DNA from 3 places in the Nocardioides aquiterrae genome. Region 2 is predicted to be linked to each of the others. Evidence: predicted binding sites of a transcription regulator. Region 2 holds the regulator's gene; each other region holds the start of a gene.
What was found. Region 2 encodes LexA, which represses DNA repair genes until DNA is damaged. Its sites were predicted from a motif close to TCGAACANNTGTTCGA; they were not measured.

Region 1: the regulator LexA is predicted to act here: its motif matches at 4,955-4,970, upstream of ABD086_RS17170 (HNH endonuclease signature motif containing protein).
Region 3: the regulator LexA is predicted to act here: its motif matches at 5,993-6,008, upstream of recA (recombinase RecA).

The regions. Positions count from the first base shown of each region.
Region 1 is NZ_BAAAJE010000018.1:69,487-79,429, forward strand. It holds gene ABD086_RS17135 (cysteine desulfurase family protein) at 1-457, shown strand, start outside; gene ABD086_RS17140 (sulfurtransferase TusA family protein) at 454-681, shown strand; gene ABD086_RS17145 (NAD(P)/FAD-dependent oxidoreductase) at 657-1,787, opposite strand; gene folE (GTP cyclohydrolase I FolE) at 1,792-2,394, opposite strand; gene ABD086_RS17155 (helix-turn-helix transcriptional regulator) at 2,490-3,146, shown strand; gene ABD086_RS17160 (carbohydrate kinase family protein) at 3,147-4,130, opposite strand; gene ABD086_RS17165 (hypothetical protein) at 4,195-4,392, shown strand; gene ABD086_RS17170 (HNH endonuclease signature motif containing protein) at 5,045-6,394, shown strand; gene ABD086_RS17175 (hypothetical protein) at 6,467-6,649, shown strand; gene erpA (iron-sulfur cluster insertion protein ErpA) at 6,746-7,105, opposite strand; gene ABD086_RS17185 (glycerate kinase family protein) at 7,164-8,237, opposite strand; gene ABD086_RS17190 (GNAT family N-acetyltransferase) at 8,256-9,128, shown strand; gene nadA (quinolinate synthase NadA) at 9,167-9,943, shown strand, end outside.
Region 2 is NZ_BAAAJE010000006.1:547,788-557,730, reverse strand. It holds gene nrdR (transcriptional regulator NrdR) at 1-379, opposite strand, end outside; gene ABD086_RS09560 (hypothetical protein) at 801-1,598, shown strand; gene ABD086_RS09555 (SigB/SigF/SigG family RNA polymerase sigma factor) at 1,798-2,580, shown strand; gene ABD086_RS09550 (ATP-binding protein) at 2,504-3,430, opposite strand; gene ABD086_RS09545 (hypothetical protein) at 3,477-3,821, shown strand; gene ABD086_RS09540 (DUF3052 domain-containing protein) at 3,818-4,228, opposite strand; gene ABD086_RS09535 (LysM peptidoglycan-binding domain-containing protein) at 4,376-4,711, opposite strand; gene lexA (transcriptional repressor LexA) at 4,972-5,688, shown strand; gene ABD086_RS09525 (phosphatase PAP2 family protein) at 5,789-6,631, shown strand; gene ABD086_RS09520 (alkaline phosphatase D family protein) at 6,628-8,304, shown strand; gene ABD086_RS09515 (alkaline phosphatase family protein) at 8,301-9,551, shown strand; gene ABD086_RS09510 (MXAN_6640 family putative metalloprotease) at 9,596-9,943, shown strand, end outside.
Region 3 is NZ_BAAAJE010000029.1:29,342-39,284, forward strand. It holds gene ABD086_RS22270 (DUF3037 domain-containing protein) at 1-229, opposite strand, end outside; gene ABD086_RS22275 (HipA family kinase) at 226-1,011, opposite strand; gene ABD086_RS22280 (hypothetical protein) at 1,128-1,814, shown strand; gene ABD086_RS22285 (polyphosphate kinase 2 family protein) at 1,868-2,707, opposite strand; gene ABD086_RS22290 (GNAT family N-acetyltransferase) at 2,738-3,439, opposite strand; gene ABD086_RS22295 (phosphoribosyltransferase) at 3,436-3,921, opposite strand; gene ABD086_RS22300 (regulatory protein RecX) at 4,145-4,753, opposite strand; gene recA (recombinase RecA) at 4,797-5,852, opposite strand; gene ABD086_RS22310 (hypothetical protein) at 6,056-7,315, opposite strand; gene ABD086_RS22315 (S-methyl-5'-thioadenosine phosphorylase) at 7,515-8,306, opposite strand; gene ABD086_RS22320 (sensor histidine kinase) at 8,323-9,891, opposite strand.

The DNA of each region.
Region 1 (9,943 bases), on a different contig from region 2:
CCGGATCGACGAGCGCACCGCGGGCTTCGAGAACGTCCCCGCCGCGCTCGCCGCCGCGGCGGCGCTGCGGGCGGTCGTCACCGAGCGCGCGGAGACCAACGCCCGCCAGCACGCGCTGGTCGACCGGGTCCGCGCGGCCGCCGCCCTGATCCCGGACGTCGAGGTGGTGGGCGACCCGGTCGACCGGCTCCCCCACCTGGTGACGTTCTCCTGCCTGTACGTCGACGGCGAGGCGATCGTGACCGAGCTCGACAAGCGGGGGTACGGCGTGGCCAGCGGCTCGGCCTGCACGGCGTCCACGCTCGCGCCGAGCCACGTGCTCGAGGCGATGGGCGTCCTCACCCACGGCAACGTCCGGGTCTCCCTCACCCGCGACACCACCGAGGCGGACGTCGACGGGTTCCTGGCGGTGCTGCCGGACGTGGTCCGCGAGATCCGGGCACAGGTGGGGCTGTGAGCGCCGACGCCGACCTCGAGCTCGACTGCCGCGGCCTGCTCTGCCCGCTGCCGATCATCGAGCTCGGCAAGCGGTACGCCGAGGTGCCGGTCGGCGGCCTGGTGGCCGTGCTCGCCGACGACGTCGCCGCGCGCACCGACATCCCGGCGTGGTGCCGGATGCGGGGGCAGGAGTACGTCGGCGAGGAGCCCCCCGGGCGCTACGTGGTGCGCCGGCTCAGCTGAGCCGGGTCCACCCGCTGCCCGACGAGCTCTCGCAGCTCGTCGGCCGCGTCCCACTTGTTGAGGTGCATCCCGCCCAGGACCAGGCCGTCGCCGTCCTGCCAGAACACCACGGCCTGTCGCGCGGCCAGGTCGCCGCGCACGACCACGTGGTCGAGGTGCTCGCGCGGCACGTGCCCGACGTACTCGGCGCCGAGGTCGTACTGGTCGGTGAAGAAGTACGGCGTGCGCGCGTACGGCTCGCTGGCGCCCAGCATCACCCGCGCGGCCGCTCTCCCCTGCTCGATCGCGTTGTCCCAGTGCTCGACCCGCAGGCGGCCGAGCACCGGGTGGTCGTGGGCGGCGATGTCGCCGGCGGCGAGGACGAGCGGGTCCGACGTGCGCAACGTCGCGTCCACGAGCACGCCGTTCCCGACGTCGAGCCCCGCGTCCAGCGCCAGCGCCACCCGCGGCACGGCGCCGACGGCGACCAGCACGAGGTCGACCGGCACGGGTGGTGTCCCGTCGAACGACGTGCCGAGCCGGAGGTCGACGCCGTGCTCCCGGTGGAGCTCGGCGAATGTCGCCCCGACCCGCTCGCCCACCACGCCGAGCAGCGGCTGGGCCTGCGGCTCGACCACGGTGACCTCGCAGCCGGCGGCGCGCGCGGCGGCCGCCACCTCGAGGCCGATCCACCCGGCGCCGACGATCAGCAGGCGCGGCTGCTGCAGCAGCGCGGCCCGCAGTGCCCGGGCGTCGTCGCGGGTGCGCAGGTACACCGCGCCGTCGACCGGCAGCCGGCGGGGCTCGGAGCCCGTGGCCAGCAGCAGCCGCTCGTACGCCACCTCGCCGGCGTCGGTCTCGACGACCTGGCGCACCCGGTCGATCCGCCGGGCGGCGGTGCCGGTGCGGAGGTCGACCTGCCGGTCGGCGTACCACTGCGCGTCGTGGACGTCGGTGCCGTCGGGGTCCTCCGTGCCGAGCAGCACCTCCTTCGACAGCGGCGGCCGGTGGTAGGGCAGGTGCGGCTCGGCACCGATCAGCACGACGTCGCCCTCGTACCCCTGCTCGCGCAGCTCCTCGACCGCGGACGCACCCGCGAGTCCTCCACCGACGATCACCATGGCCATGGGGTCACCTCCCGGACCGGGTCAGGGCGAGGAACTCCGCGCGCGAGGCGGCGTCGTCGCGGAGCCGGCCGAACAGCGCCGATGTCACCGTACGACTTCCCGGGACCCGCGCGCCGCGCAGCGACATGCAGGTGTGCTCGGCCTCGATCACCACGCCGACGCCGTGGGCGCCGAGCGCCGTGCGCAGGTGCTCGGCGATCCGCTGGGTGAGCCGCTCCTGGGTCTGCGCGCCGCGCGCGTGGTACTCGACGGTGCGCGCCAGCTTCGACAGCCCGAGGATCCGCTCCCCCGGCAGGTAGCCGACGTGCGCGACGCCGACGAACGGCAGCACGTGGTGCTCGCACAGCGACTGCACCGGGATGTCCTGGACGAGCACGAGCTCGTCGTACTGCTCGGCGTTGGGGAACGTCGTCATCTCGAAGGCGGTCGGGCTGAGCATCTCCGCGAGCGCGCGGGCCATGCGGCGGGGCGTCTCCGCCGTCGACTCGTCGGCGAGGTCGATGCCGAGCGCCGTCAGCAGGTCGGTCGCGGCGGACTCGGCCGCCCGGAGGTCGACGCGGGAGTGGTGCTCGACGCGCCAGCGGTCCAGGTGGTGCAGGGTGGTCATGGCTCCTCCACACGTCTAAAAAGCAATTGTTTTGACGTTAGAAGCCGTGGCACCATTGCGTCAAGACTTTTCTGTTTTAGAAAGTGGGTCGTCCCGTGGACCTCGCCTCCCAGGCCGCCAGCGTCGGCGCCCTCGCGGACCCCACCCGGCTCGCCCTCTACGAGTACGTCGTCGCGCGCCCCGACCCGGTCGGGCGGGAGGAGGCGGCGTCCGGGGTGGGCGTGCCGCTGCACACCGCGAAGTTCCACCTCGACCGCCTGGTCGAGGCCGGGCTGCTCACCACCGAGTACCGCCGCCTCGGCGGCCGGTCCGGTCCGGGCGCCGGCCGGCCGAGCAAGCTCTACCGGCGCGCGGAGGTCCAGGTCGCGGTGTCCCTGCCGGACCGCAGGTACGACCTGGTCGGGCACATCCTGGCCAGCGGTGTCGAGCGGGCCGCGTCCGGCGGCGACCTGTCCGCGGCCCTCGAGGACGCCGCCGCCCAGGCCGGTCGCGAGGCGGCCGCCCCGGGCGACCTGGCGACGTTCACCGAGGCCCTCGCGGGGCTCGGCTTCGAGCCGCGCCTCGAGGACGACACCGTGCTGCTCGCGAACTGCCCGTTCGACACGCTGGCGAAGACGCACACCGCGCTGGTCTGCGGACTCAACAGGGCGTTCGTGCAGGGCCTCGCCGACGGCGTCGGCTGCGGCGTCACCGCCTGCCTGGAGCCCGAGCCGGACCAGTGCTGCGTGAAGGGCCGGGTCGGCTCCGGGTGATCAGCCCAGGCGCTTGAGGTGCGGCGCGACGTCCTCGGCCGCATCGGGCCCGTAGGACTCCTCGATCCGGGCCAGGAACTCGGCCGGCGTGAAGGAGTACTCCTGGGTGCCGACCGTCTCGACGACGTACGCCGCCAGCACGCAGCCGACCTGCGCGGCCCGCTCGAGGCCGACGTGCCAGGCCATCGCCGCCAGGAAGCCGGCGCGGAAGGCGTCGCCCACCCCGGTCGGCTCGACGGCGGTGACGTTCTTCGCGGCGTGCAGCTCGATCGGCTCCTCGCCGGCGCGCAGGATCCGCGCGCCGTCCTTGCCGAGCGTGGTGACCTGGATGCCGACCCGCTCGAGGATCTCCTCGGGCGACCAGCCGGTCTTCTGCTCGATCATCGCCGACTCGTACTCGTTCGAGAACAGGATCGCCGCGCCGTCGATGAGCTTGCGGATCAGCTCGCCGCCGCTGAACGCGAGTTGCTGGCTCGGGTCGGCGATGAACGGGTAGCCACGCTGCCGGCACTCGTCGGTGTGCCGGAGCATGCCGTCGGGGTCGTCGGCCCCGATCAGGACGTACTCCGGCTCCCCCACCCGGGCCGCGATCGGCCCCAGCTCGATCAGCCGGGCCTCGCTCATCGCGCCGGGGTAGAACGACGCGATCTGGGCCCCGGTCGGGTCGGTGGTGCACACGAAGCGCGCGGTGTGCTGGCTGTCGGAGATCCGCACGTGGCCGCAGTCCACGCCGTGCCGCTCGAGCCACGACCGGTAGTCGGCGAAGTCCTCACCGGCCGCACCGACGAGCACCGGCCGCAGGCCGAGCTGGCCCATGCCGAAGCACATGTTCGCGGCCACACCGCCCCGGCGGATCTCGAGGTCGTCCACCAGGAACGACACCGAGAGCTTGTCGAGCTGTTCGACGACGAGGGAGTCGGCGAACTTGCCACCGAAGGTCATCAGGTGGTCCGTGGCGATGGAGCCCGCGATCAGCAGAGACACGTGACGGAACACTACCGATCGGTACCGCTCGGAGTACCAATCGGTAGCCCTTAGCGTCGGTGACATGACCGCCCAGCGACTCGCGTACGACGACGCCTCGTCCCCCGCCGAGATGACCGCCGACTGCCTCGCGGCCCAGGCCGTCCTCGCCCGCCCGGTCCGCGCCGCGGCCGCCCAGCTGGCGCAGGAGCAGGGCAAGCACGACATCGCGATCCCCGAGGCCGCCGCCCGGCTGGCCCGGGCGATCTACGGCGAGGCCTGAGCGCTCCGGCAGCTTCCGGTACGACGGACGCAGCGCCGGCTGACAGCACCTCGCGGCCCGCTTCTGGTTGCGACCGACAGGCAGCGACGGGGTACGGCGGGCGGGTGGTCGCGGTCCGCTCCGGCTCGCGGTCTGCGTCGCCGGTGGTCGAGCCTGTCGAGTCCCCCGAGGGGTGTCCGTGGCCTGCGCCGCCGGTGGTCGAGCTTGTCGAGACCCCCGCCTCATGCCCGCGGCCTGAGGGCGGGTGGGTGGTGGCGACCGACAGGGCAGCGACGGGGACGGCGGGCGCCGGGCGCCGCCGGTGGTCGAGCTTGTCGAGCCCCCGCCCCATGCCCGCGGCCTGAGGGCGGGTGGGTGGTGGCGACCGACATGGCAGCGACGGGGACGGCGGGCGCCGGGCGCCGCCGGTGGTCGAGCTTGTCGAGCCCCCCGCCTCATGCCCGCGGCCTGCGGGTCAGCAGGTGGTTGCGAACGACATGGCAACGACGGGAACGGCGGGCGGGTGGTCGCGGCCGTCTCCCGGCGCACCGGCGGCGGGTGGCCGCACACCGAAAGTAAAGACTCGAAGAAAGTTTCGGAAAGTATCTCACATGATGGGATCTCGAGCCTGATTCGGGGCCTGAATGTCGGTGGCCGGTGCTGGACTGTTCCCATGACCGAAGCGCTGCAGGCGATGACCGAGGAGCAGATCCTCGACGCCGCCGGCCGCTGCGCGGACACCATCCGCGATGCGGAGACCGACCTGCTCCGGTTGGCCTATCAGTGGGCGGTCGTGCACTCACCCGACCGGCTGGACCCTGCGACGCAGGCGTTGCCGGGGCGGGAGCAGGTTCGCCGGTATGGCGGTGCCGGGACCCCGGAGGTCACCGAGTTCGCCGCCGCCACGTTCGGGGCCCGGATCGGCCGGTCCACCTTCGCGGGCCGGCAGCTGATCGCCGACGCCCTCGACCTGCACCACCGCCACCCCCAGCTGTGGCAGCGCGTGCTGGCCGGCGAAGTGCGCGCCTCCTACGCCCGGCACGTCACCAAGGCCACCCGCGACCTGACGCCCGAGCAGGCGGCCTACGTGGACGCCGGTGTCGCGGAGTCCGCGGACGGGCGGATCACCTGGACCCGGTTCGAGGCCCTGGTCGAGGCCAAGGTCGCCCAGGCCGCCGCCGAGGCGGCGAGGGAGAAGGAAGAACGGCGCGCGAAAACGGCGTTCGCGAAGAAGACGGCCAACGAGGGCCACGGGATGGCCTCGTTCCTGATCCGCGCCGACCTAGCCACGATCAACGCCATCGACGCCGCCGTCACCGCGTTCGCCCGGCACCTCACCACCGCGTTCCCCGACGCCACCGACGACGAGCGCCGCGTCCTCGCGGTGCTGTTCTTGATGACCGGCAGCCAGCTCCCCAAGACCACGGCGTCGGAGGTTCCCAACCTGCCCGATGTCGCGGACCTGCTCCCCACGGTGGTGCTGTTCGTGCACATGTACGCCGGCCCCGACCGCGAACCCATCGCCCGGGTCGAGGGCCACGGCCCCGTGACCGAGGACTGGGTCCGCGAGGTACTCGGCCCCAAGGCGAAGTTCACCATCCAGCCGGTGCTCGACATCGAAGGCCGGGCACCGGTCGACGCCTACGAGATCCCGGACCGACATCGCCAGGCCGTGCGTCTGATGACGCCGGCCGACGTGTTCCCGTACGCCTCCTGCACCGATTCCTCGATGCAGGTGGACCACACCATCCCCCACGACCACGGCGGCGTGTCCGGGATCGGGAACTACGGGCCCATGACCACCACCCACCACCGGATCAAGACCCACGGCCACTTCGAGTGCCGACAACCTTTCCCCGGCATCTACCTCTGGCGCGACCCCTACGGCGCGATCTACCTCGTCGACCACACCGGCACCCGCCGGCTCCCGAGCACGCCCACCGACACCGAACAGCCGACCCGCCGGCCGTTCCTGGAGATGTGGCAGACACCCTTCGAGCTCCGCTGGGAACCCGCCGCCTGACACGGTGGTTCTCGCGACTCCGAGGGATGCTGGCCTACGCCCACCCGCTGACCTCTGGGAGACACTGGCAGCGTGCGGCTGCATCATCGCTGGGACGACGAGGACCGTCCCGAACCCCACCTGACGGACCCGGCCACGGCCGCGGCGTTCAGCAGAGCCGCTCGCGACGTACGCATCGTCAAGGTGATCCACCTGGGACTGCTCGCCCTCGGCATCGGCCTGCTCGCGTTCGCGCTGCTCATCCGGGCACGCTGACCCCCGGGGCGCAGCAATGGCCGTCCTCCGGAGACACGTCAGCCCCGGACCTCCACGAGGTCCGGGGCTGATCAGTGAGTCAGGCTGCCGCCCGGCTCAGTGGAACGAGTCGCCGCAGGCGCAGGAGCCGGTGGCGTTCGGGTTGTCGATCGTGAAGCCCTGCTTCTCGATCGAGTCCACGAAGTCGATCATCGCGCCGTTGAGGTAGGGGACGCTCATCCGGTCGACGACGACGGACACGCCGTCGAAGTCGGTGACGACGTCGCCGTCCAGGCTGCGCTCGTCGAAGAAGAGCTGGTAGCGGAGGCCCGAGCAGCCGCCCGGCTGCACGGAGATGCGCAGCGAGAGATCGTCACGGCCCTCCTGCTCGAGGAGGCTCTTCACCTTGGCTGCGGCGACCGGGCTCAGGTTGATGGAGTCGGTACGGCGCTCGGTGGTCTCGACCTGCTCGGTCATGTGCGGTACTCCCAAGGTCGGTACGGGTGTTACTCGGTCAATGGTCGCACACGAGGGGTTATTCCCGGGACCAGGTGCGCGCCACGCGCTCCGCCAGGTCGCTGAGCGCGCCGGCGGGGTCCGCGAACGCGCGGTCCTCCCCCACCACGTCCACCAGCGAGTACGCCGACTCGACGCCCAGCGCCCGCATCTCCCGCGAGCCCACGTGCACCTGCCCGGCCAGCACCACGCACGGCCGGAGCGCGGCGCCGGCGATCTCCGCGACGCCGTACGGGACCTTGCCGCCACGGCTGGAGTAGTCGAACGCGCCCTCGCCGGTGACCACCAGGTCGGCCGCCCGGGCCCGCTCGGGGAGCCGGAGCGCGTGCGCGACCAGCTCGATGCCGGGCTCGCGGGTGGCGCCGAGCAGCAGCAGCGCGAAGCCCAGCCCGCCCGCGGCGCCCGCGCCCTTCTCGAGCGCGACGCGGCGGTCGGTGGCCGCCGCGAGCTCCTCCAGCCAGCCGTCGAGCACCGGGAGCCGGTCCTCGGCGATCCCCTTCTGCGGCCCGAACACCTTGGTCGCACCGAACAGCCCGGTGAGCGGGTTGTCGACGTCGGTCGCGGCGACCAGGTCGAGGTCGAACGCCGGCAGCTCGACGTGCCGGATGCCGGAGAGCCCCGTCGCGCCCGCGTCGAGCGGGCGGTCGGCGGTCGCCCCGACGGCCGCGAGCAGCCCGGCGCCCCCGTCGTTGGTCCCGCTGCCGCCGAGCCCGACCACGATCCGGGTCGCCCCGGCGTCGATCGCGGCGAGGAGCAGCTCGCCGACGCCGTACGTCGACGCGGACTCGGCGCCCTCGCCGCCGGTGAGGTGCAGGCCGCACGCCTGCGCGGCCTCGACGTACGCCGTGTGGTGATGCAGCAGCAGCGTCGCCGGCGTCGGCTCTCCGTGGGGTCCGCGCACCGTCACCGCGAGCAGCTCGCCGCCGAGCGCGGCGTGCAGCACGTCGACGAACCCGGGGCCGCCGTCGGCCATCGGCGCCAGGTCGATCTCGTCGTCCGGGGCCCGGCGGCGCCAGCCGGCGGCGATCGCGTCGGCGGCCTCGACGGCGGTCAGCGTTCCCGCGAACTTGTCCGGGGCGATGAGGATGCGCACCCCCTTAGTCTGTCGGACGTGCAGATCCGACCGATGACTCTGGAGGACGTGCCCGAGGCCGAGCGGATCAGCGACGAGGGCTTCTTCGAGCTCGACACCCGGATGCGGCGCCTCGGCGGCCCCGAGCCGGCCCGCCGGACCGACGCCCACCGCTCGTCGTGGATCCGGCGGACCTGCCACATCGTGCGCACGGACCCCGGCGGCTGCTGGGTGGCCGAGGACGAGACGGGGATCGTCGGCATCGCGACGTCGTACCGCCGCGAGGTGCTGTGGTGCCTGGCGACGTACGCCGTCCTGCCCCACCGGCAGGGCCAGGGCATCGGCAAGCCCCTGCTGGCCGCCGCGATGAACCACGGCCGGGCCTGCACCCGGCGGATGCTGTCGGCGTCCTCGGACCCGAAGGCCGCGCGGGTCTACCACCAGGCGGGGTTCGAGCTGCACCCGCAGATGTACTTCACCGGCACCGTCGACCGGTCGCCGATCCCCGTGGTGGAGAAGGTGCGCGAGGGCACCGCGGCGGACGTCGAGCTGATGGACTCCCTCGACCGCGCGGCGCGCGGCGCCGGCCACGGGCCCGACCACGAGCTGATGCTGTCGATGTGGCGGCTGCTGGTGTCCGACACCACCACCGGCTCCGGCTACGCCTACCTCGACGAGCGCGGCCGGGTCGCGCTGCTCGCGGCCTCGAACCGGCGTACGGCGACCCGGCTGTTGTGGGCCGCGCTCGCCGAGGGCCCGGAGGTCGCGACCATCGGTCACGTGACCGCGGCGAACCCGTGGGTGCTCGACGTGGGCTTCGCGGCCCGGCTCGAGCTGCACACCGAGGGATATCTCGGGCTGCACGGGATGAAGCCGCCCGCGCCGTACGTTCACAACGGTGCACTGCTGTGAATGCGGTGACCGATGTGTCGCGAGAATAGGATTCCGCCATGACGACCGTGGACCTCCCGCTGCTGCCCCTGGGCCGTGGCGTCGACCTCAACAGCGAGCGGGGCGTGGAGTGCCCGGGCGACCTGCCCGCGGCGTCCGACCCCGACCTGGTGGCGCGGGCGCTCGCCGCGAAGCAGGCGCTCGGCGACAAGGTGTTCGTGCTCGGGCACCACTACCAGCGCGACGAGGTCATCGCGTTCGCGGACGTCACCGGCGACTCGTTCAAGCTCGCCCGAGACGCGGCGGCCCGCCCGGAGGCGGAGTACATCGTCTTCTGCGGCGTGCACTTCATGGCCGAGTCGGCCGACATCCTGACCGGGCCGGACCAGCAGGTGATCCTCCCCGACCTCGCGGCCGGCTGCTCGATGGCCGACATGGCGCGGCTGACCCAGGTCGAGATGGCCTGGCAGGCGATGGCCGACGCCGGCATCGCGGACAGCGTCGTCCCCGTCACCTACATGAACTCCTCCGCCGACATCAAGGCGTTCTGCGGCCGCAACGGCGGCGTGGTCTGCACCTCCAGCAACGCCGAGGTCGCGCTCGAGTGGGCCTTCCAGCAGAAGCCGGACGCCAAGGTGCTCTTCCTCCCCGACCAGCACCTCGGCCGCAACACCGCGGTGCTCGAGATGGGCCTCTCGCTCGACGACTGCGTGGTCTGGGACCCGCACCGCCCGAACGGCGGGCTCACCGCCGACCAGCTGCGCGACGCGAAGATGATCCTCTGGAAGGGCCACTGCTCCGTGCACGGCCGCTTCTCCCCCGACGTCGTCGACTCG
Region 2 (9,943 bases):
CCGACGCGAACCGCAGGTAGGCGACCTCGTCGAGCCGCCGCAGCGGCCCGAGGATCGCCAGGCCCACGTCGTTGGCCGGGATCTCGGCGGCCCCGGCGAGCCGGAGCGTGTCCTCGACCTCCTGGCCCAGGCAGGCCAGCTGGTCCTCGGTGACCGGGCGGCCCTTGCAGGCCTTGCGGACCCCGGCGATCGCCTTGTCGCGAGCGAACGGCTCGGTGGCGCCGGAGCGCTTGAGCACGGTCAGCTGCATCATCTCGACGGTCGTGAACCGGCGCTCGCAGGCCGAGCAGGTACGCCGGCGGCGGATCGAGCCGCCGTCCTCGGCGACCCGGGAGTCGAGCACCCGGGTGTCGGTGTTGCGGCAGTACGGACAGTGCATCGGGGCCCTCCTCCCTCGGTCGTGTCCCCGGTACCCGGGCACGCCGAGGAGACCCTCTGCGAGGGGTCGGCGGGCTGTGGATATCGGGGGGCTCGCTGTGTACAACACCCAGTGACGCTGTGGGCTTCCGCATCCGGGCTGTGCACTAGATGTGGATAACTACATCGTTGTAAGTACTAGATGTTGGGGTAACCGTACGCCGGGAGCCGGGGGCGCGCAAGCGGTCCCGGAGAACTTCCCGGCACCGGGTGGGCGCGGTTCGCGTAATCGCAGGTCAGGCGCCATTTCGGCGCCGAAGATCGGCCCCCGCGGGGGCGTGTCGCGGCGTGTCCGGCGGCCACGTCACCTCAAGTCCGGCGCCCCCGCATGCCGACGTGTCCCCCGACGAGACTCGGGCGCGCCGAGCGGGGAAGGACGACCGATGATTCTGCATGCTCTCGTGGGCGTGACCCTGGCCATCAGCGGAGGGACGGCGGCGCCCGCCGCCGAGGCGACGACCGGTCGGTCCGGGCCGCCGGCGGTGACCGTCTCGGCGCCGGCGGACCGTGTGGAGGGCGACCGCTTCACGGTGAAGGTCCGGATCGGTGCTGCCCGGAAGGCCGAGCGCCTCTCGCTGCTCAAGCTGACCGAGAACATCTACGGCCAGGCGGAGTGGACCCCGGTGAAGAGCATGAAGGTGCAGGGACGCTCGGCGGTGAAGGTCCCGGCCGTCGCGGACACGCTCGACAGCAACCGGTTCCGTGCCCAGGTCCGCTACGTCGACGGACGGACCGTGACCTCCAGGCCGGTCACCGTGACCATCTGGCATTGGTACCCGCTGGGCGGCTTCCGGAGCTACTACGAGACGCCAGGCGTTGCCGACTACTCCGGAGCTAGCTTCGCCATGAACGGCGACACCTGGGTGGGCTGGTACACGTACGGAACCGCGACTATGTGGGAGGCGCGCTACACCCCGGGTCGCAACTGCAAGGCGTTCCGCGGCACCGCCGGCGTCCGCGACGAGTCGTCGGACGGCTCGTCCGGCACCATCACCCTCGTGGCCGACGAGACCGACGTCGTGTGGGAGTCGCCCGAACTGACGCCGGGCATGGTGGCACCGTTCGAGGTCGAGCTCGCGGCGCCGTACCGGTTCGCCATCCAGGCGCACGACACGTCCGTCGAGCCCGCCTACGCCGCCCCGGCCATCGGCGCCTCCGAGTTCCTCTGCAACTTCGGCTGACCCATTCCAGACGACCGCACCGGCTCGAGCAAGGTCATCGGAGAGCGCGGGAAGCAGCTCAGCGGCCTCTGAACGTGACCGAGGTCCACCCAAACGGGTGGTTTCGTGCTCAACCAACGTTGGAAGGACCCTGATGGCGGTCAAGAAGCCGGCCGCCGTCACAACCGCATACATCCGAGAGGCTCGTTCGTTGACTGCCATGACTGTGTCACCCGCGTTCACCGAGACCCCCGAGAGTCGCTCCGAGACCACCGCTCGCCTGTTCGCCGAGCGCGCCGAGGCCCCAGACGCCGGTCGCGCCGCGATCGAGGAGGAGCTGGTCCGCATCAACATGCCGCTGGCCCGGGACCTGTCCCGCCGCTTCCGCGGCCGCGGTATCGCCGACGACGACCTGGAGCAGGTCGCGTACGTCGGCCTGGTCAAGGCCGTGAAGGGCTTCAAGCCCGAGACCGGCAACGAGTTCACCAGCTTCGCCGTCCCGACCATCCGGGGCGAGATCCGCCGACACTTCCGCGACCTCGGGTGGACCGTGCGCCCGCCGCGGTCGATCCAGGAGACCCAGCAGAAGATCTCCGGCTGCGAGAGCGAGCTCTACCAGCAGCTCGGCCGCGCGCCGCGGCCCAGCGAGATCGCCGCCCACCTGGGCCTGGAGCTCGAGCAGGTCATCGACGCGCTGGGCGCCAACGGCTGCTTCGCCCCGGCGTCCCTGGACGCGCCGAGCCTCGCCGACGCCGACGAGAGCGTCGGGCAGCGGCTCGGCGAGCTCGACCCCGAGTTCGACCTGGCCGAGGCGCGGGCCACCCTCGCTCCCCTGCTGGCCAAGCTGTCCCGCCGCGAGCAGCTGATCGTGGAGATGCGGTTCTTCCGCGGCTGCACCCAGGCCGAGATCGGCGCGGAGATCGGCGTCAGCCAGATGCACGTCTCCCGGCTGCTGGCCCGCCTGGTCGCCCGGCTGCGGGCCGAGCTGACGGTCGCGGCGTAGCCGCGGCGGTCAGCGCCGCCGAGCCGACGTCCAGGCTGAACCACGAGGTCGTCCCGGCCTCGTCGTGGTCGGAGCCCCAGCTGTCGGCGAGCGCGTCGACCAGCTGGAGGCCCCGGCCGAACACCCGCAGCGGGTCGTCGTCGTCCACCGGTACGGCGTCGCCGGCGATGCCGTGGTCGCGCACCTGCACGGTGAGCACGCCGTCGGCGAGGCTGACCGTGAGCACCGAGTAGGTGCCGGCGTGGACGAGCGCGTTGGTCACCAGCTCGGACAGGCACAGCTCGGCGGCGTCGCGGTCGTCGTCGCCCACCCGCCACGCGATCAGCAGCCCGCGCAGGAAGTGCCGGGCCCGGCCCGCGGACTGTGGGTCGTCCTCGAGCCGGAGCGTGGCGTCCTGGGTGATGCCGTCGGGCTCGGGCGCCAACCGCACCCGGCGCAGCGAGTCCGCGATGCGGTGCGCCGCGGCCTCGAGCTGCTCGCGCTGGTGGTCGTCGAAGCGCTGCTCGGCGTCGAAGTAGAGCACCACGCCGCCGATCGGCGCGTGCCGGCCCGGCAGCGGCAGCACCGCCAGGGCGACCGTGCCCTCGGCGCGCTGCCGCTCGGCCATCCCCGCGAACCGCTCCGGCAGCGCGTCCAGGCCGCCGAGCAGGGGAACGCCGGTGCGCACGACGGTCGTCAGCGGCACGTCGTCGTACGCGTCGATGTGGCACCAGGGACCACCGTCGCTGGAGCGGAACCGCAGCCGGCGGCCGCCGCCCTCACTGAGCGCGACCGCGGCCCGGCGCACGCCCGGGATGCCGATCAGCTCCCGCAGCGCAGCGCTCACCACGGTGTCGACGTCCCCGGACACCCCCCAACGTTAAGACACCTCGGGGCCGATCGGAGACAATGAGCCCGTGGCGTCGGGGAGCGGGAACAAGCACGCGGGATCGCGCCGGGGGCCGCGCCCCAAGCGGGGCTTTCAGCCGGTGCTGCTGCTCGCGCTCGGCATCACCGCATGCGTGGTCGCATGGGGGTACCTCGTGTACGCCGCGATCGACTTCGGCTCCACCGCCCGCAGCGGCGAAACCAGGGCGTGGTGGTTCCTGGCGCTGGCGTCGGTCGGCGCCGTGGCCTGCCTGTTCGTCGGGCTGATGCTGGTCGCGCGGGTGCTGCGCCGCCTCGGCATCACCCGGGGACCCTCGCCCACCCCGCGCGACGACGAGCCGCGGCCGATCGGCGGGCGCCGCGCCGCCCGCTAGCCGCGCCGGTCGGCGAGCCTCCGCACGAACTTCAGCCCGGACCAGGTGTCGTCGATCGCGGCGACCTTGACGTCGACGAACCCGAGCCGCAGCCCGAGCTCGCGGACGACGTTCTCGTCGAGGTCGCTGGCGATCCCGAGCGCCCGCTGCGCCGCCTTCTTGGGCCAGCACACCCAGACCATCCCGGCGGACGAGGTGCGCTCGAGCAGCGCCGGCAGCCGCTCGGACAGCCGGGCCAGGGTCGTGTGGAAGGTCAGCGTGACGTCGGCGGCCGCCGGGAGGCGGCGGACGACGCGGGCGCCCGCCGTCTCGAGCGCCAGGTCGCCCGGCGCGCCGTCGAGGAACACGACCTGGCCCTCCCGGATGCCGAGCTTGCGCTCCAGCGGGGTGCCTGAGTAGCCGGCCATGGCCCGAAGGTAGACCAGAAGCCGCGACGGGCGGGACCTGGTGGTCCCGCCCGTCGTCTTCCCCGGTTTCGCACGGCCGGGGTCGAGGCGGCCGTGCGAAGTCTTCAGTTGCGCGATGGTGGTTTCGAGGCTCGCTTCGCTCGCACCTCAACCACCGATCGGGACGACCAGCTTCTGGCCGGCGGTGAGCATGCCCGAGTCGAGCGCGTTGAGCTTCTGGATCTTCGCCACCATCGCCCGCACGTCGCCGTCGTCGGCGAGGCCGGCGGCGATCTCCCAGAGAGTGTCGCCGGAGCCGACCACGACCACGCGGGTCGGCTCGGGGGTGCCGGGCTCACCGGTGCCGACGGCGCCGGAGGCCAGGACGAAGCCGACGGCGAGGACGACGAGCAGCGCCAGGGTGAAGACCGCGAGGCGGCCGCGGCGGGTCAGCCGCACGGCGCCGTGCTGGTGGTGGAGGGGGCTGGCGGTGATCGCGCTCATCGGTGGCTCCTGGGGAAGTGAGGTGGCCGGGTGGTCGACACCAGTTCTAGAGGCGGCCACCGACAGTCCTCGCGGACCGGTCTGGACCGGACTCTCGATCAGGTGTTCGATCGAACGTGTGTACGACGTTAGAGCACGTGTTCGAACGACACAAGGACCGACGCGAACATTTGTTCGAACGTGTCGCGAAGGTCCCGGCGGCGACACGCCGTTCGAACAGATGTTTGAACCCGGACGGTCCGGAGGACTACCGTTCGCCCATGGCCACCCAGAAGAAGGTGTCGGAACTGCCCGACGGTCCGCCCGACGCGACGGGCCTGACCCCGCGCCAGCAGCGGGTGCTCGCCCACATCAAGGACTCCATCGAGAAGCGCGGCTACCCGCCGTCGATGCGCGAGATCGGCGAGGCGGTCGGCCTGACCAGCTCCTCGAGCGTGGCCCACCAGCTCAAGACGCTGGAGGAGAAGGGCTTCCTCAAGCGGGACCCGAACCGGCCCCGGGCGCTGGAGGTCTTCCTGCCCGAGGTGATGGCGGCGCGGCGCTCGATGTCGGCCGCCGAGGAGAGCGTGTTCGACGAGACCGGGGTCGGCGACGCGGTCCCCGCGGCGGCGTACGTGCCGGTCGTCGGCCGGATCGCCGCCGGCGGCCCGATCCTGGCCGAGGAGCGCGTCGAGGACGTCTTCCCGCTGCCCAAGCAGCTGGTCGGCGACGGGCAGCTGTTCCTGCTCGAGGTGCGCGGCGACTCGATGGTCGACGCGGCGATCTGCGACGGCGACTACGTCGTGATCCGCCAGCAGCCGACCGCCGAGAACGGCGAGATCGTGGCCGCGATGATCGACGGCGAGGCCACCGTCAAGACCTTCCAGCGCAAGGACGGAAAGGTGTGGCTGCTGCCGCACAACACCGCCTACGATCCGATCGACGGCACCCATGCCACCATCCTCGGTAAGGTGACAGCAGTGCTGCGCCGGGTCTAGACGGCACCTGAACCCTCGGGGAATCCCTGACCAGACCCTGGTGTTGGTTCCGGGCAAGCCCCGGATGTCCGCAGGAGGGTGCATGAACAACGCTGGTGCTGTGACCACAGCACCTGCGTCCTACGCCCGGAACCGGCGGCACACACCGCGGTGGGTCCGGGCGATCTTCGAGGTCGTGCTCGTGATGGGCCTCTGGGTGCTGTACAGCCTGGCCCGCCTCCTCGCCGACACCAACATGGACCCCGCGCTGCAGCGCGCCAACGAGCTGCTGCACCTCGAGGGCCTGATCGGCATCCAGTGGGAGATCCCGCTCAACCAGCTGTTCACCGACCACCGGATCCTCGGCCTGGCCGGCAGCTACTGGTACGCGACCCTGCACTACGTCGTCACCGCCGCCGTGCTGATCTGGCTGTGGCGGCTCGGCGCCGACCGCTACGGCCCGGCCCGCCGCGCGCTGGCCGTCGGCACCCTGCTCGGGCTGCTCGCCTACATCTCGCTGCCCACCGCTCCCCCGCGCTACGTCGCCGGGTACGTCGACGTCCTCAGCCTGCACTCCGCCGACGGCTGGTGGGGCGCCGACGCGTCCGCACCCCGCGGCCTGGGCGGGCTGACCAACGAGCTCGCGGCGTTCCCGTCCCTGCACGCCGGCTGGTCGCTGTGGGTGGCGCTCGCGCTGCAGCTGTACGCGGCCCGCTACTGGGTGCGCGCGCTCGGCTGGATCTACGCCGTCGGCACCGCCGTGGTCATCGTCGGCACCGGCAACCACTGGGTGATCGACGCGGTGGTCGGCTGGATGGTCATCATCGCGGGCTGGGCGCTGGCCGAGGCGATGGGCCGGATCCCGCTGGACCGGCTCCGGCCCTCGCGGTGGCGCCGGCGAACACCGGGTGAACTCACGGAACGGGCGGAACCCGGAGAGGCGAGCGTCGTTACCGAGGCGTGACGCCTCCGCACGTACGACGCCGCACCGTCCTCGGGACGGCCGCCGCCACCGGGCTCCTCGGGGTCCCCGCCAACCCCTCCTTCGCCGCGGCCGGCCGCGACCGGGTGTTCCAGCACGGCGTCGCCTCGGGCGACCCGCTGTCCGACGCGGTGCTGATCTGGACCCGGGTGACGCCGACCGCCGCCAGCACGCCCGGGTCCGGGCAGGGGCCGAAGGTCGACGTGTCGTGGGAGGTGGCGACCGACGGCCGGTTCCAGCACGTCGTCCGCCGCGGGACGTTCGCCACCGGCCCCAGCCGCGACCACACCGTCAAGGTCGACGTCACCGGGCTCGCCCCGGCGACCTGGTACTTCTACCGGTTCCGCTGCGCGGGCGTGACCAGCCGCACCGGCCGCACCCGCACCGCGCCCGCCCGCGACGACCGGCCCGACCACCTGCGCTTCGGCGTGGTGTCGTGCGCGAACTGGCAGGCGGGCTGGTTCTCGGCGTACCGCGGCCTGGCCGAGCGCGACGACCTGCACGCGGTGGTGCACCTCGGCGACTACCTCTACGAGTACGCCCCCGGCGAGTACGGCTACGGCTCCTCCGACGAGGACATCCGCACCCACGTGCCCGGCCACGACATGGTGTCGCTGGACGACTACCGGCAGCGGCACGGGCAGTACAAGACCGACCCGGACCTGCAGGACCTGCACGCGAAGTACCCGTGGATCATCACCTGGGACGACCACGAGGTCGCCAACGACCAGTGGGCCGACGGCGCGGAGAACCACGACGACGCGACCCAGGGCGCCTACCCGCTGCGCCGGGCCCGCGCGCACCGCGCGTACGACGAGTGGATGCCGGTGCGCCTGGACGGGACGGCGCGGCTGCGCGACGGCGACCGCCTCTACCGGCGGTTCCGGTTCGGGCGGCTCGCGGAGATCAGCATGCTCGACCTGCGCAGCTACCGCAGCCGGCAACTGCAGACCGAGGTCCCGCAGCCGCTGCCGGTGCCCGACTCGGGCGTCAGCGACCCGGACCGCACCATCACCGGCCGGCAGCAGATGAGCTGGCTCAAGGAGTCGCTGCGCCGTGGCCGGGCGCAGTGGAAGATCGTCGGCAACCCGGTGATGATCGCGCCGGTCGACTTCGGCGCGGTGCCCCACGACCTGCTCGACCCGGTCAACGACGTGACCGGGCTGCTCCCCCGCGACGGCAGCCCGTACAACGTCGACCAGTGGGACGGCTACACCGACGACCGGCGCGAGGTGTTCGAGCACATCCGCGACCACCAGGTCAGCGACGCGCTGTTCCTCACCGGCGACATCCACTCCGGGTGGGCGGCCGAGCTGCCGTACGACGCCTCGTCGTACCCGGTGGGCGACAGCGCGGGCGTGGAGTTCGTCTGCTCGTCGGTCACCTCGAACAACCTCAAGGACATCACCGGCACGCCGCCGCGCACCACCAGCCTGGCGGTCGAGCAGGCGATCCTGGCGAACAACCGGCACATCAAGTACCTCGACTTCGACAGCCACGGGTTCTCGGTGCTCGACGTGACCGCCGAGCGCGCGCAGATGGACTGGTACGTCATCGGCGACCGAGCCGACCGGGACACCTCGGTGCAGTGGTCGGTGTCGTACCGGACCCCGACCGGCACCGCGCGGGTCGAGCAGGCGGCCGAGCCGCTGTGACCACCCCGACCGGCCTGGGCCGCCGTACCTTCCTCGCCACCGGCGCGGGCGTCGTCCTCTCGACCGCGGCCGGGGCGCCGTCCCTGGCCGTCGGCGGCCGGCGCCGGCGCGCGTACGTGCTGGTGGTCGACGGCTGCCGCCCCGACGAGATCGACGGCGACCTGACGCCGAACCTCGCCGCGCTGCGCGACGGCGGGCTGCGCTTCCCGCAGGCGTCGTCGATGCCGGTGATGGAGACGATCCCCAACCACGTGATGATGATGACCGGCGTGCGGCCGGACCGCTCCGGCGTCCCCGCGAACTCGGTCTACGACCGGGCGCTGGGGGCGGTGCGCGACCTGGACCGGGCCTCCGACATCCGCTGCGACACGGTCATCGAGCGGCTCAACCGCAGGGGTCTCACCACCGGCACGGTGCTGAGCAAGGAGTACCTGTACGGCGTGTTCGGCGCCCGCGCCACGCACCGCTGGGAGCCGCAGCCGACGGTGCCGGTCAGCGGGCACGCGCCGGACGCGGCCACGATGGAGGCGGCGCTGGGGATGCTCGACGAGCTCGACCCCAGCCTGATGTTCGTCAACCTCGGCGACATCGACCGGTTCGGCCACGGCGACCTGTCCGGCACCACCCTGCAGGTCGCGCGGCGGTCGGCGCTGGCCGACACCGACCTGCAGGTCCAGCGCTTCGTCGACGCGCTGAAGTCCTCCGGGCGCTGGGAGCACTCCGTCGTGATCGTGCTCGCCGACCACTCGATGGACTGGTCGCTGCCGGACCGGGTGATCAGCCTGGCCGCGCCGCTGGCCGCGGACCCGCTGCTGGCGGGGCACGTGCAGATCGCCGACAACGGCGGCGCCGACCTCCTCTACTGGACCGGCCCGCGCCGCCACCGCGAGGAGGCGGTCCGCCGGATGCGCGCGGTCGCCCGCGCCCAGGACGGCGTGCTCGCCGCCTGGGACCGCCGGGCCGACTGGCTGCGGCTCGGCCCGGAGGCCGGCGAGGTCGTGGTGTTCTGCCAGGCCGGATGGCGGTTCAGCGACCCCGACCCGGTCGGCTCGAACCCGATCCCCGGCAACCACGGGCATCCGGCCACCCGGTCGATCCCGTTCTTCATCGGCGGCGGCCACCCCGCCGTACCAAAGGGGAAGGCGACGCCCCGCGTGGCCCGCACCCTCGACGTGGCCCCCACGGTCGCGTCGTTCTTCGGCGTCGGGCGCCCCCGCGGCGGCTGGGACGGCCGCGCCCTGCTGTGAGTGTCGGCTTGGGGTTTCTCAGGTCCGTGGGGTTGAGTGAGCGGGTGCTCCGCCGTCCCGTCGCCGCCCTGGTCGCGCTCGCCCTGCCGCTCCTCGCGGCTCCGGCGTACGGCGGAGAGTCCGGCCCGGCGAGCACGCGCGCGGCCGCTCGCGCCCTGGCCGCCGCGGAGCACCCGGACGGGTCGCGCGACCAGACCCTGGTGCTGCGCGACCTGCGCGCGCACCGCGACGAGCTCGCCCCCGCCGACCGCGCCCGCGCCGCGGCGCTGCTGCAGCGGCCCGGCGGCGACCGGTCGCAGTGCTTCACCACCGTGTGCGTGCACTGGTTCACCAGCGGCAGCGACAAGGCGACCCGCGACTACGTCGACCGCGTCGCCCGGGTCGCCCAGTCG
Region 3 (9,943 bases), on a different contig from region 2:
CGCGCCGGTCGCCGGCGCAGACGCCCTCCACGAACCCGAGCGCCTCGCACACCTGGTCGAGGTCGAGCGTCGGGTCGAACGCGCGGAGCCGCTCCCGGTCGACCTGCCACGCGACGTCGAGGAAGTCGGTGGCCTGGCAGTAGAGGACCACGCCGACGTTGACGAACTCCTCGCGGTCGACGCGGGGCACGCAGCGGAGCACGACGTACTGGTAGGCGAGCCGGCTCATCGCACGGCCCCCTCGGGCAGCCACTGCCGCGTCGCGAGCCGCGCGGTCAGGAAGCGCACGTACGCGGACCGGAGCTGGTCGACGTCGGTGACGCCGGGAGTCGCGGCGACGTCGAGCCACGCGTCCGGCACCTGCGCGAGGACCTCGGCGAAGACCTCCTCGGAGAGCAGCCCGCCGACCTCCTCGTCCACGGCCGCCAGCTGCCCCACCGAGGACGCGAAGACGTGGTCCTCGGGACTCCACGGCTGGTTCGCGAAGCGCGCCGCGGCGCCCTCTTTCAGCAGGGCCCCGCCGGACCAGGCGTGGTGGAAGTACAGGCAGGCGCCGTGGTCGATCACCCACAGCTCGCCGTGCCAGAACAGCAGGTTCGGGTTGCGCCAGGACCGGTCGACGTTCGCGGTGAACGCGTCCAGCCAGAGCACCTTGGCGGCGACCCCCGCGCCGGTCGGAAGCTCGCCGTCGAAGCCGAAGGCGCCGGGCAGGAAGTCGACGCCGAGGTTGAGGCCCGGGCTGGCGTTGAGCAGGTCCTGGACCTCCTCGTCGGCCTCGTACCGGGCGATCTCCGGGTCCAGGTCGAGGGCCACCAGCATCGGCGTCCGGAGCCCGATCCGGCGGGCCAGCTCGCCCACGATCACCTCCGCGACGAGCACCCGCACGCCCTGCCCGGCGCCGCGGAACTTGCAGACGTAGGTGCCCAGGTCGTCGCCCTCGACGATGCCGGGCAGGCTGCCGCCCTCGCGCAGCGGGGTGACGTAGCGGGTCACGGCCACGGTGGGGATCACCCGGCAAACCCTAGGGCACGGCGCGGACGCCCTCGGTTTACCGACCGACCGTGTCGGGTAGTCGCCGGGTGGCCACTCGGGGGCCATCCACTCGGAACCAGAAGACAGGACCGTCCATGCGCCTTCGTCGCATCCTCGCCGCTGCCGTCGTCACCTCGCTCGCCGCACCGGCCGCCCTCCTCACGACCACCGCCCCCGCCTCGGCCGCCACCGCGACCCGGATCGTCGGCGGGACCGACGGCAAGGGCTGGATCTACCCCAGCTCCTACCGCACGCAGCCCGGCGCCCCCGTGTACGGCGACACCCTCTCCCTGTCCATCAACGTCGAGACCGAGTCCGGGGCCGCGGTCTACGACGGCACCCTCACCGTCCAGCGCATGCTGCCCGGGAAGGACTGGAAGACCATCGCGACGTCGTCCTCGGCGTACCTATACGAGAGCACCAAGGCGGTCGGCAACGCGAGCTACCGGGTGCTCTACAGCGGTAGCGGCGACTACGCCCCGTCCTCCGCGGGCGTCACCGGCAAGGTGCAGCGCAAGCTCGACCTGCAGTCCGTCAGCGGCAAGCGGGCCGGCCTCAAGGGCAAGGTCGTCCCCACCTTCCACGGCAAGGTCGTGGTGCTGAAGAAGCACGGCAAGAAGTGGAAGAAGTTCAAGACCGTCCGCACCAACAAGAAGAGCCGGTTCGCCGTGTACCTGCCGACCCCGCGCAAGGGCAAGTTCTTCTGGCAGCTCCAGATCCCGTCCAGCAAGGCGTTCGCGACCACGAAGAGCCGGGTCTACTACACCAAGCGCGGCTACTGACACCCGCCGCCCGGAGACGGGTCAGGCGCTCGAGGAGACCGGTCAGCAGGCTCCTAGGACTCCGCGAGCAGCCTGGCCCGCTCCGCGTCGACGTCGAAGTCGGCGGGCGGCCACTGCGGGTCCATCTCACGCAGGGTCTCGAGCAGCAGCTGGCCGACCGCCAGGTTGCGGAACCACTTCCGGTCACTCGGCACCACGTACCAGGGCGCGTCGTGCGTGTCGGTGCGCTCGAGCATCCGCGCGTACGCCGCCTGGTAGGCGTCCCACTTCGCCCGGGCGCTGAGGTCGCCCGGGTTGTACTTCCAGTGCTTGTCCGGGCGGTCGAGCCGGCGCAGCAGGCGCTCCTTCTGCGTCGACTTCGAGATGTGCAGCATGCACTTGACCACGACCGTGCCGTCGTCGACCAGCTCGCGCTCGAACGCGTTGATCTCGTCGTACCGGCGCTCGATCTCGTCCGGCTCGGCCAGCCGGTCCACGCGGGCGACCAGCACGTCCTCGTAGTGGGACCGGTCGAAGACGCCGAGGTATCCGGGCTCCGGCACCGCGCGGCGGATCCGCCACAGGAAGTGGTGGGCGCGCTCCTCGTCGGTCGGCGCCTTGAACGACGTGATGCGCACGCCCTGAGGGTCGACCAGACCCACCGTGTGCTTGAGCGTCCCGCCCTTCCCCGACGTGTCCATGCCCTGCAGCACCAGCAGCACCCGGCGCCGCGACCCCGTGGCCCGTCCCTCCGCGAAGAGCCGCTCCTGGAGGTCGGCCAGCTCGTCGCCCATCGCGAACAGCGCCGCCTTGCCGTCGCGCTTGCCGCCCTTGAAGCCGGGCGTGGCGTCGGTCGGGATCGCGGCGAGGTCGACGGGCCCGGACGGGACGCGGAAGACGCGCGGGTCGCTCATCTCCGGATCATCGCAGGCTTCGAGCGGGGATCAACCCAGCACCCGGCGCACGTCGAGGGCGCAGCCCACCACCGTGTCGACCGTGCCGTCCTCCTGCGGCTCGTCGAACCACAGGCCCTCGGTGAAGCCCGCCTTGGCCAGCATCCGCAGCGAGGCGGCGTTGCGGTGGTCGGGCGCCGCGAAGAACGCCGTCGCGTGCGGGAACCGGTTCCGGGCCCGGCACATCCACGCCCACAGGACCCGGGCGCCGAGCCCGCGGCCGCTCCACTCCTCGCTCAGCGCGTAGTCGACCCCGATCGCGTCCGGGTCGGGCCCGAGCACGGCGTACTCGGGGTAGTCGCCGATCCGGTAGTCCTGCAGGAACCCCACCGAGCGGCCGTTCACCTCGGCGATCCACATCCGGGTCGGGGTCATGCCGTCGATGCTCGCGCCGTACTGCTCGGCGACCCGCTCCTCGGTCGGGTCGCCGTCGGAGGCCCACCAGCGGTGCAGGTGCTCGGACTGGCGCCAGCGCGTCACCACCGGCAGGTCGCCGCGGGTCATCGCGCGGAGCGTGAACCGGTTGTCGTGGTCGACGAGGAACTGCTTGACCTCGCCCGAGAGGTCGACCGGCACCGGCTCGGCGTGCAGGCTGGCGACGGTGCGCCGCGCCGCCGCGGCCCACGACTCGCCCTCGTGGACGACCCCGGCGAGGTCGCGCCCCCGGTCGTGGACGACCAGCCGCACGCTCACCCGCCGCTCCGGTCCACCAGCGGCGGGTCCGCCGACCACGGGAAGTCGATCCAGCGGTCGGTACGGCGCCACACGTAGTCGGGCAGCACCACGGTGGCGGGCTTCTCGTAGATGACCGCGCTGCGCGCCTCCGCGACGTGGTCGGCGCAGAACGCCCGGACGATCTCCAGCGTCTTGCCGGTGTCCGCGACGTCGTCGGCGATCAGGATCCGCAGCCCCGCCAGGTCCACGACGTCCGGGGTCGGCGGCAGCATCATCGGCACGTCGAGGCGCTCGTCGACGCCGGTGTAGAACTCGACGTTGACCGCCGAGAGGTTCTTGACGTCCAGCGCGTACCCGAGCCCCATGCCGAGCCCCAGCCCGCCGCGGGCGATGGAGAGGATCAGGTCCGGCTCGTAGCCGCTGTCGACCACCTGCTGGGCGATCTCCCGCACCGCGGTGCCGAACATCTCGTAGGTCAGGACCTCGTGCTCAGTCGTCACCTGGGCATTCTGTCGTGTCGGCGCCGCTGCTCGTCCAGACCCGGGCCCGGACCGGGGCGCACCGCGCCGGCTGCGCGACCGGTCCGGTCAGCGCGAATTGCGTCGCGTGAGCAGCCACGCCACGACGGCGAGCAGCGCGAGGAAGACCACGAGCTCCGGGAGACCGATGCCGAACACCGTCACACCCTAGGCCAGGCCGTCGCCCGCACCTGGCCGGACCCTCCTAGAGCCCCGGGCCCTCCGGCTCGTCGCGGCCGGCGGCCGCCAGCTCGTCCCGCACGACCGCGAACGAGATCCCGGAGCCGTAGCCCTTGCGGGCCAGCATGCCGACCAGCCGCCGGGTGGCGGTGGCGTCGTCGACCCGGCTGAGCGAGCGCAGCTTCTTGCGCACCAGCGCCCGGGCGGCGGCCTCCTCGGCGGCGGGGTCGATCTCGTCGAGCGCCTCCCGGGCCACCTCGTCGTCGACGCCCTTGCGGCGCAGCTCCTGGGCCAGCGCGCGCTTCGCCAGGCCCTTGCCCGGCTGGCGGGACGCGATCCAGGAGCGGGCGAACGCCTCGTCGTCGACCAGCCCGACCTCCTCGAACCGGTCGAGGAGGCGGGCGGCGACGTCGTCCGGGACGTTCTTGGCCGCGAGCTTGTCGCCGAGCTCCTTGCGGCTGCGCGCCTGACCGGTCAGCTGGTCGAGCAGGATCTTGCGGGCCACCGACTCCGGGTCGGCCTCGGGCACCCGGACGGCGGCGTCCTCGGGCGGGGGTGCCGGCGGGGCCGACGCGCGGCGGGTCCACGCGTCGACCCCGGCCGAGACGTCCCCGAGCCAGTCCGGCGGTGGCACAGGGCTCGCCGGTTGTCGAGCCTGTCGAGACACGAGAGTCACCTCAGAAGCTGTCGACGCCGATCGGCTCGGCAGGCAGCGCGGCGACGTCGTTGTCGACGGTCGGGCCGACGCCGAGCTTCTCGAGGATCTTCTTCTCGAGCTCGTTGGCGAGGTCGGGGTTGTCGCGGAGGAACGTGCGGGCGTTCTCCTTGCCCTGGCCGAGCTGGTCGCCCTCGTAGGTGTACCAGGCACCGGCCTTGCGGACCAGGCCCGCCTCGACGCCGACGTCGATCAGGCCGCCCTCACGGCTGATGCCCTTGCCGTACATGATGTCGAACTCCGCCTGCTTGAACGGCGGGGCGACCTTGTTCTTCACGACCTTCACGCGGGTCCGGTTGCCGACCATGTCCTGGCCGTCCTTGAGCGTCTCGATGCGGCGCACGTCGAGACGGACCGACGAGTAGAACTTCAGCGCCCGGCCACCGGTCGTGGTCTCGGGCGAGCCGAACATCACGCCGATCTTCTCGCGCAGCTGGTTGATGAAGATCGCGGTGGTGCCGGAGTTGTTGAGGGCACCGGTCATCTTCCGCAGCGCCTGGCTCATCAGGCGGGCCTGGAGGCCGACGTGGCTGTCGCCCATCTCGCCCTCGATCTCGGCGCGCGGCACGAGCGCGGCCACCGAGTCGATGACGATCAGCGAGAGCGCGCCGGAGCGGACCAGCATGTCCGCGATCTCCAGCGCCTGCTCGCCGGAGTCGGGCTGGGAGACCAGCAGCGCGTCGGTGTCGACGCCGAGGGCCTTCGCGTACTCCGGGTCGAGCGCGTGCTCGGCGTCGATGAACGCGACGATGCCGCCGGCCGCCTGGGCGTTGGCCACCGCGTGCAGGGCGACCGTCGTCTTGCCGGAGGACTCCGGCCCGTAGATCTCCACGACGCGGCCGCGGGGCAGGCCACCGAGGCCGAGCGCGACGTCGAGGGCGATCGATCCGGTCGGGATGATCTCGAGGGGGGCGCGGGTCTCGTCGCCGAGCCGCATCACGGACCCCTTGCCGAACTGTCGCTCGATGTTCGCGAGCGCGGCGTCCAACGCCTTGTCGCGGTCTCCTCCACCAGCCATGGTCTGCTTCCTTGTCTCTCGTCGTGGTCCAGGCACGTCGACGACGCTAGAGCGAGCCACCGACAGCGCCTGGTCAGCGCCCTCGACTGCTGTGGACAACCTCGCCCCGCGTCATGCCTGTGGACCGAAACTAGCCGAGATCGAACAGATGTTCGGGAGGCCGGGCGGCGTGTCGTCAGGCCGGCGGCAGCCGGCTTCCGGGGTCAGGGGCTGTGCACCGGCGTCGGGTGGGCCGCGAGCTGCGCCGCCGTGGGCTGCGGGTTGCCGTACAGGAACGAGCTGTGCGAGATCGACCACCGCTGAGCCGTCCAGGCGCCCTCGGCGACCGGCGCCCACGGCGGGCCGCCCGCGGCGGAGAAGTAGTCGTCCTGGTTGCAGTCCAGCCGCGAGGCGGCCAGCCCGCTCCCGGCCCGCACTCCCCCGCAGCCCACGTCGTACCGCTCCCCCGGGTAGCCGTCGCCGTAGCACAGGATGTCGTTGCAGTCCGAGGGGTGGCCGGGGTTCGAGGGGTTGGCGTGGGGGGCGCCGGGCGCCAGCGCGCCCAGCGCGTGCGCCATCTCGTGGGCGATGGTCGGGCCGTACCAGTCGGCCATCGCCGGGTCGGGCCGCTTCGGGAGCCCGCCGACGGCGACGAAGAGGAAGGAGTTGTAGTTGGCGGCGTTGTCCAGGCTCGGGTCGCTGTCGCCGAGCGAGGCGGCGTAGTCCTCCGCGTGCGGCTGCCAGCCGCTCTCGGGGTTGTCGCCGGTCGCGTAGCGCGGCGTGCGCTGGAGCAGCACGACGTACTTGCGGTTGGGCTCGGAGAAGCCCTGCGCCACCAGCCAGTCGCGCAGTCCGCCGTCGCTGGTCGCCCACGGGCCCCGGTCGTAGACGTCCGCCGGCGCGGGGACCTCCCGGACGCTGATCCGGCAGTCGTCCGTGGTCACCCACCGCGGCGAGAGCGAGTCGCGGTACAGGTCGGCGTCGGAGCCGAAGAACCGGCCGGCCGACGCCGGGAACACCGACCCCGCGGCCCGCAGCGCCATCCGGGCGTTGGCCAGCTTGGGCGCCAGGGTCGACCGCTCGCCGGACGGCCGCACCCACAGCACCTGCCACGCCGAGGCGGACGTGCCGCCCGCCGCCGCCGGCTGGTAGCAGGCGACCGGGAGGTCCGGGTAGACCCAGCGCTCGGTCCATCCCGGGGCACCGTTCGACCGCTCGTACCAGAGCGGGGGCGCGACGCTGCCGCGCCGGGCACTGGCCGGCAGGCGGAACCTCGCGTACGGGTCGGCGGCGGCCTGCCCCCGCGGCCCCGCGGGCTCGGGGTACCGGGCCGACGCCGGCGGCGGCTGCAGCAGCGCGAGCAGCGGGCCCAGCAGCAGCGAGCAGGTCACGGCCACGGCCACGAGGCGGGCACGTTCCTTCGTGCGGCGGGCGGCGCCGTCCGTGGCACCGGATCCCAGCCGCGCCATCCTTGGCGACTTCACGGCGATCCTTCCCGAAGCGCCCCGTCCGTGGGGCGCACGCCAGTGCTATCGGCACGCGGCGCGGGAAGGTGAGGATTCGGAGCGGCGGGAGCGCTCGCAATTGAACGCTCAGCCTCCGTTACTCAGCGGTAGCGGCAGGCTGGCCGTTCAATTGCGCACGGGAGGGCGGCGGGAGGGCGGCGGGCGTGCGCGCGCCCGATCAGCCGGGGATGTCGTAGGTGACGTCGATGCCGTCGGCCCAGGTCGAGCAGGTGCAGCCGTCGGGGTCGGGCAGCCCGGCCACCGCGGTGGTGAGCAGGTCCTTGAGCCGGTCGAGGTTCGCGCGGAAGAGGGAGAACACCTCCTCTTGGCCCACGCCGGAGCCCTGCTCGACGCCGGCGTCCATGTCGGTCACCAACGCCAGCGCGGCGTAGCACATGCGCAGCTCCCGGGCGAGCGCCGCCTCGGGCGCCCCGGTCATGTTGATCAGCGTGCCGCCGGCGGCGGTGTGCTGCTGCGACTCCGCCCGGGTCGAGAACCGCGGCCCCTCGATCACGACCATCGCTCCCCCGGCCTTCACGTCCGGCGCGGCGGCGACCAGGGCTCGGGAGACCCGGGGGCAGTACGGGTCGGCGAACGGCAGGTGCACCGCGCCGCTCTCGACGTACGTCGACGCCCGGCGCCAGGTGCGGTCGACCAGCTGGTCCGGGACGACGACGTCGCCCGGCGCCACCTCCCGGCTCAGGCCGCCGACCGCGCACGGCGCGATCACCTGGCGGACGCCGAGCGAGCGCAGCGCCCAGAGGTTGGCGCGGTACGGGATCGCGTGCGGCGGGTGCTCGTGGTGGGGCCCGTGCCGGGGCAGGAACGCGACCCGCCGGCCGGCGACGGTGCCGACGGAGACCGGGGCCGAGGGAGCGCCGTACGGCGTCTCGACGGGGTGCTCCTCCGCGTCGTCGAGGAAGGTGTAGAACCCGGTCCCGCCGATGACCGCGACCTCCGCAGTGCTCATGGGCACAGCCTGCCAGTCAGCTCCTCCGGGCGGCGGGGACCCGGACCGTCACGGTGGTGCCGGCACCCGGAGCGCTGTCGACGTCGACGGTCCCGTGGTGCGCCTCGACGATCTTCTTGACCGTCAGCAGGCCGAGCCCGACGCCCTGGACGGCCTCGACGCGGGCGGCGTCCCCGCGGTGGAACCGGTCGAACGCGCGCTCGCGGTCGGTGGTGCTCATGCCGACACCGGTGTCGGCCACCTGGAGGAGCACGTGCCGGCCGCCGTTGCTCAGCCGGACCCGCACGTCCCCGCCGGACGGCGTGAACTTCGCCGCGTTGGACATCAGCGCGTCGGCGACGCGCGAGATCTGGTGCGGGTCCACGTCCGCGACCACGTGCTGCCCGACGTCGGCCTGTAGCCGGAGTCCGAGGTCCGCGCACTGCCCCCGCCAGCGGTCCAGCACCGCCGTGAGCAGCGCGCTCAGGTCGACCCGCTCGGGCTCCGGCTCCACGTGCTCCCGGGTCCCGTCCAGCAGCTGACCGACCAGCGCGGCGAGCCGGTCGGAGTTCGCGCGGATCGCGGTGAGCGACCGGCGCAGCAGTCGGTCGTCCTCGGACACCAGCGACTCCGCGACGTCGACGTACCCGAGGATCGAGGTCAGCGGGGTGCGCAGCTCGTGGGACACGGTGCCGAGGAACCGCTCCTGGCTGCGCCGGGCCGAGAGGAGCCCCGTGACGTCGTGGCAGACCACGACGGTCCCGAGCACGCGGCCGTGGTCGTCACGCATCCGGCGCGCGTTCCACGCCACGGCACTCGGGTCGCGCGGGGGCCCGAGCCACTCCAGCGCGTCGGGCAGGTGCTCGGACCGGCAGGCCCGCGCCAGCGCCTGCTCCTCGGCGGGCACCGCGGTCGCGGCGCCGTCGCGCCACACCCGGTCGCCCGCACGCTCCGGGTGCGCCAGGTCGTAGCCGCCCAGCTCGGCGACCGCACGAGCCGGGCCGTTGGCGAGCAGCAGCCGGTGGCGCTCGTCGTACACGACGACCCCGGAGCCGACCGCGTTGAGGATCGTCCGGCCCAGCACGTCGCGCCGCCGCAGCTCCACCACCACCGTGTGGGCGAGCAGCGCGAGGCCGGCCGTCTGGCCCTGCCAGAGCAGCAGCCGGCTCAGGCCGGTCTCCGCGCTCACGGCGTCGTCCGGTCCCAGGGCGGGCACGAGGAAGACCAGCAGGCCGCCGGCGGCCGCGACGACCACGCCGGTGCGGCCGAAGTCGGCGCCCAACCACATGGCGGGGAGCGCCGCCAGCACGGCGACCGCCGCCATCGTCGGCATGAGGTCCGCGCGCATCAGCGCGACGCCGACCAGGTCGAGGGCCGGGACCGCGAGCCACCACGGGTGCGGCGGCCGGGAGCGGCGCAGGGCCACGGCGGCGCCGGTGGCGGCGACGACCACCACGCAACCCGCCCAGAACGGCGTGCTGCTCCGCGCCTCCGGCATCCCGAGCAGCACGACCGGGGCGACGATGAGCGTGGCGGCGAGGAACACGTGCTGGACCGCTGCCCGCGCTCGGGCGAGTGCGGGGTCGTACGCCGGAGCGGTGCCCACGGTCGGGTCCTCCTTCCGAGTAGGGGGCCTCCCGGCGCGGACTCTACCCACG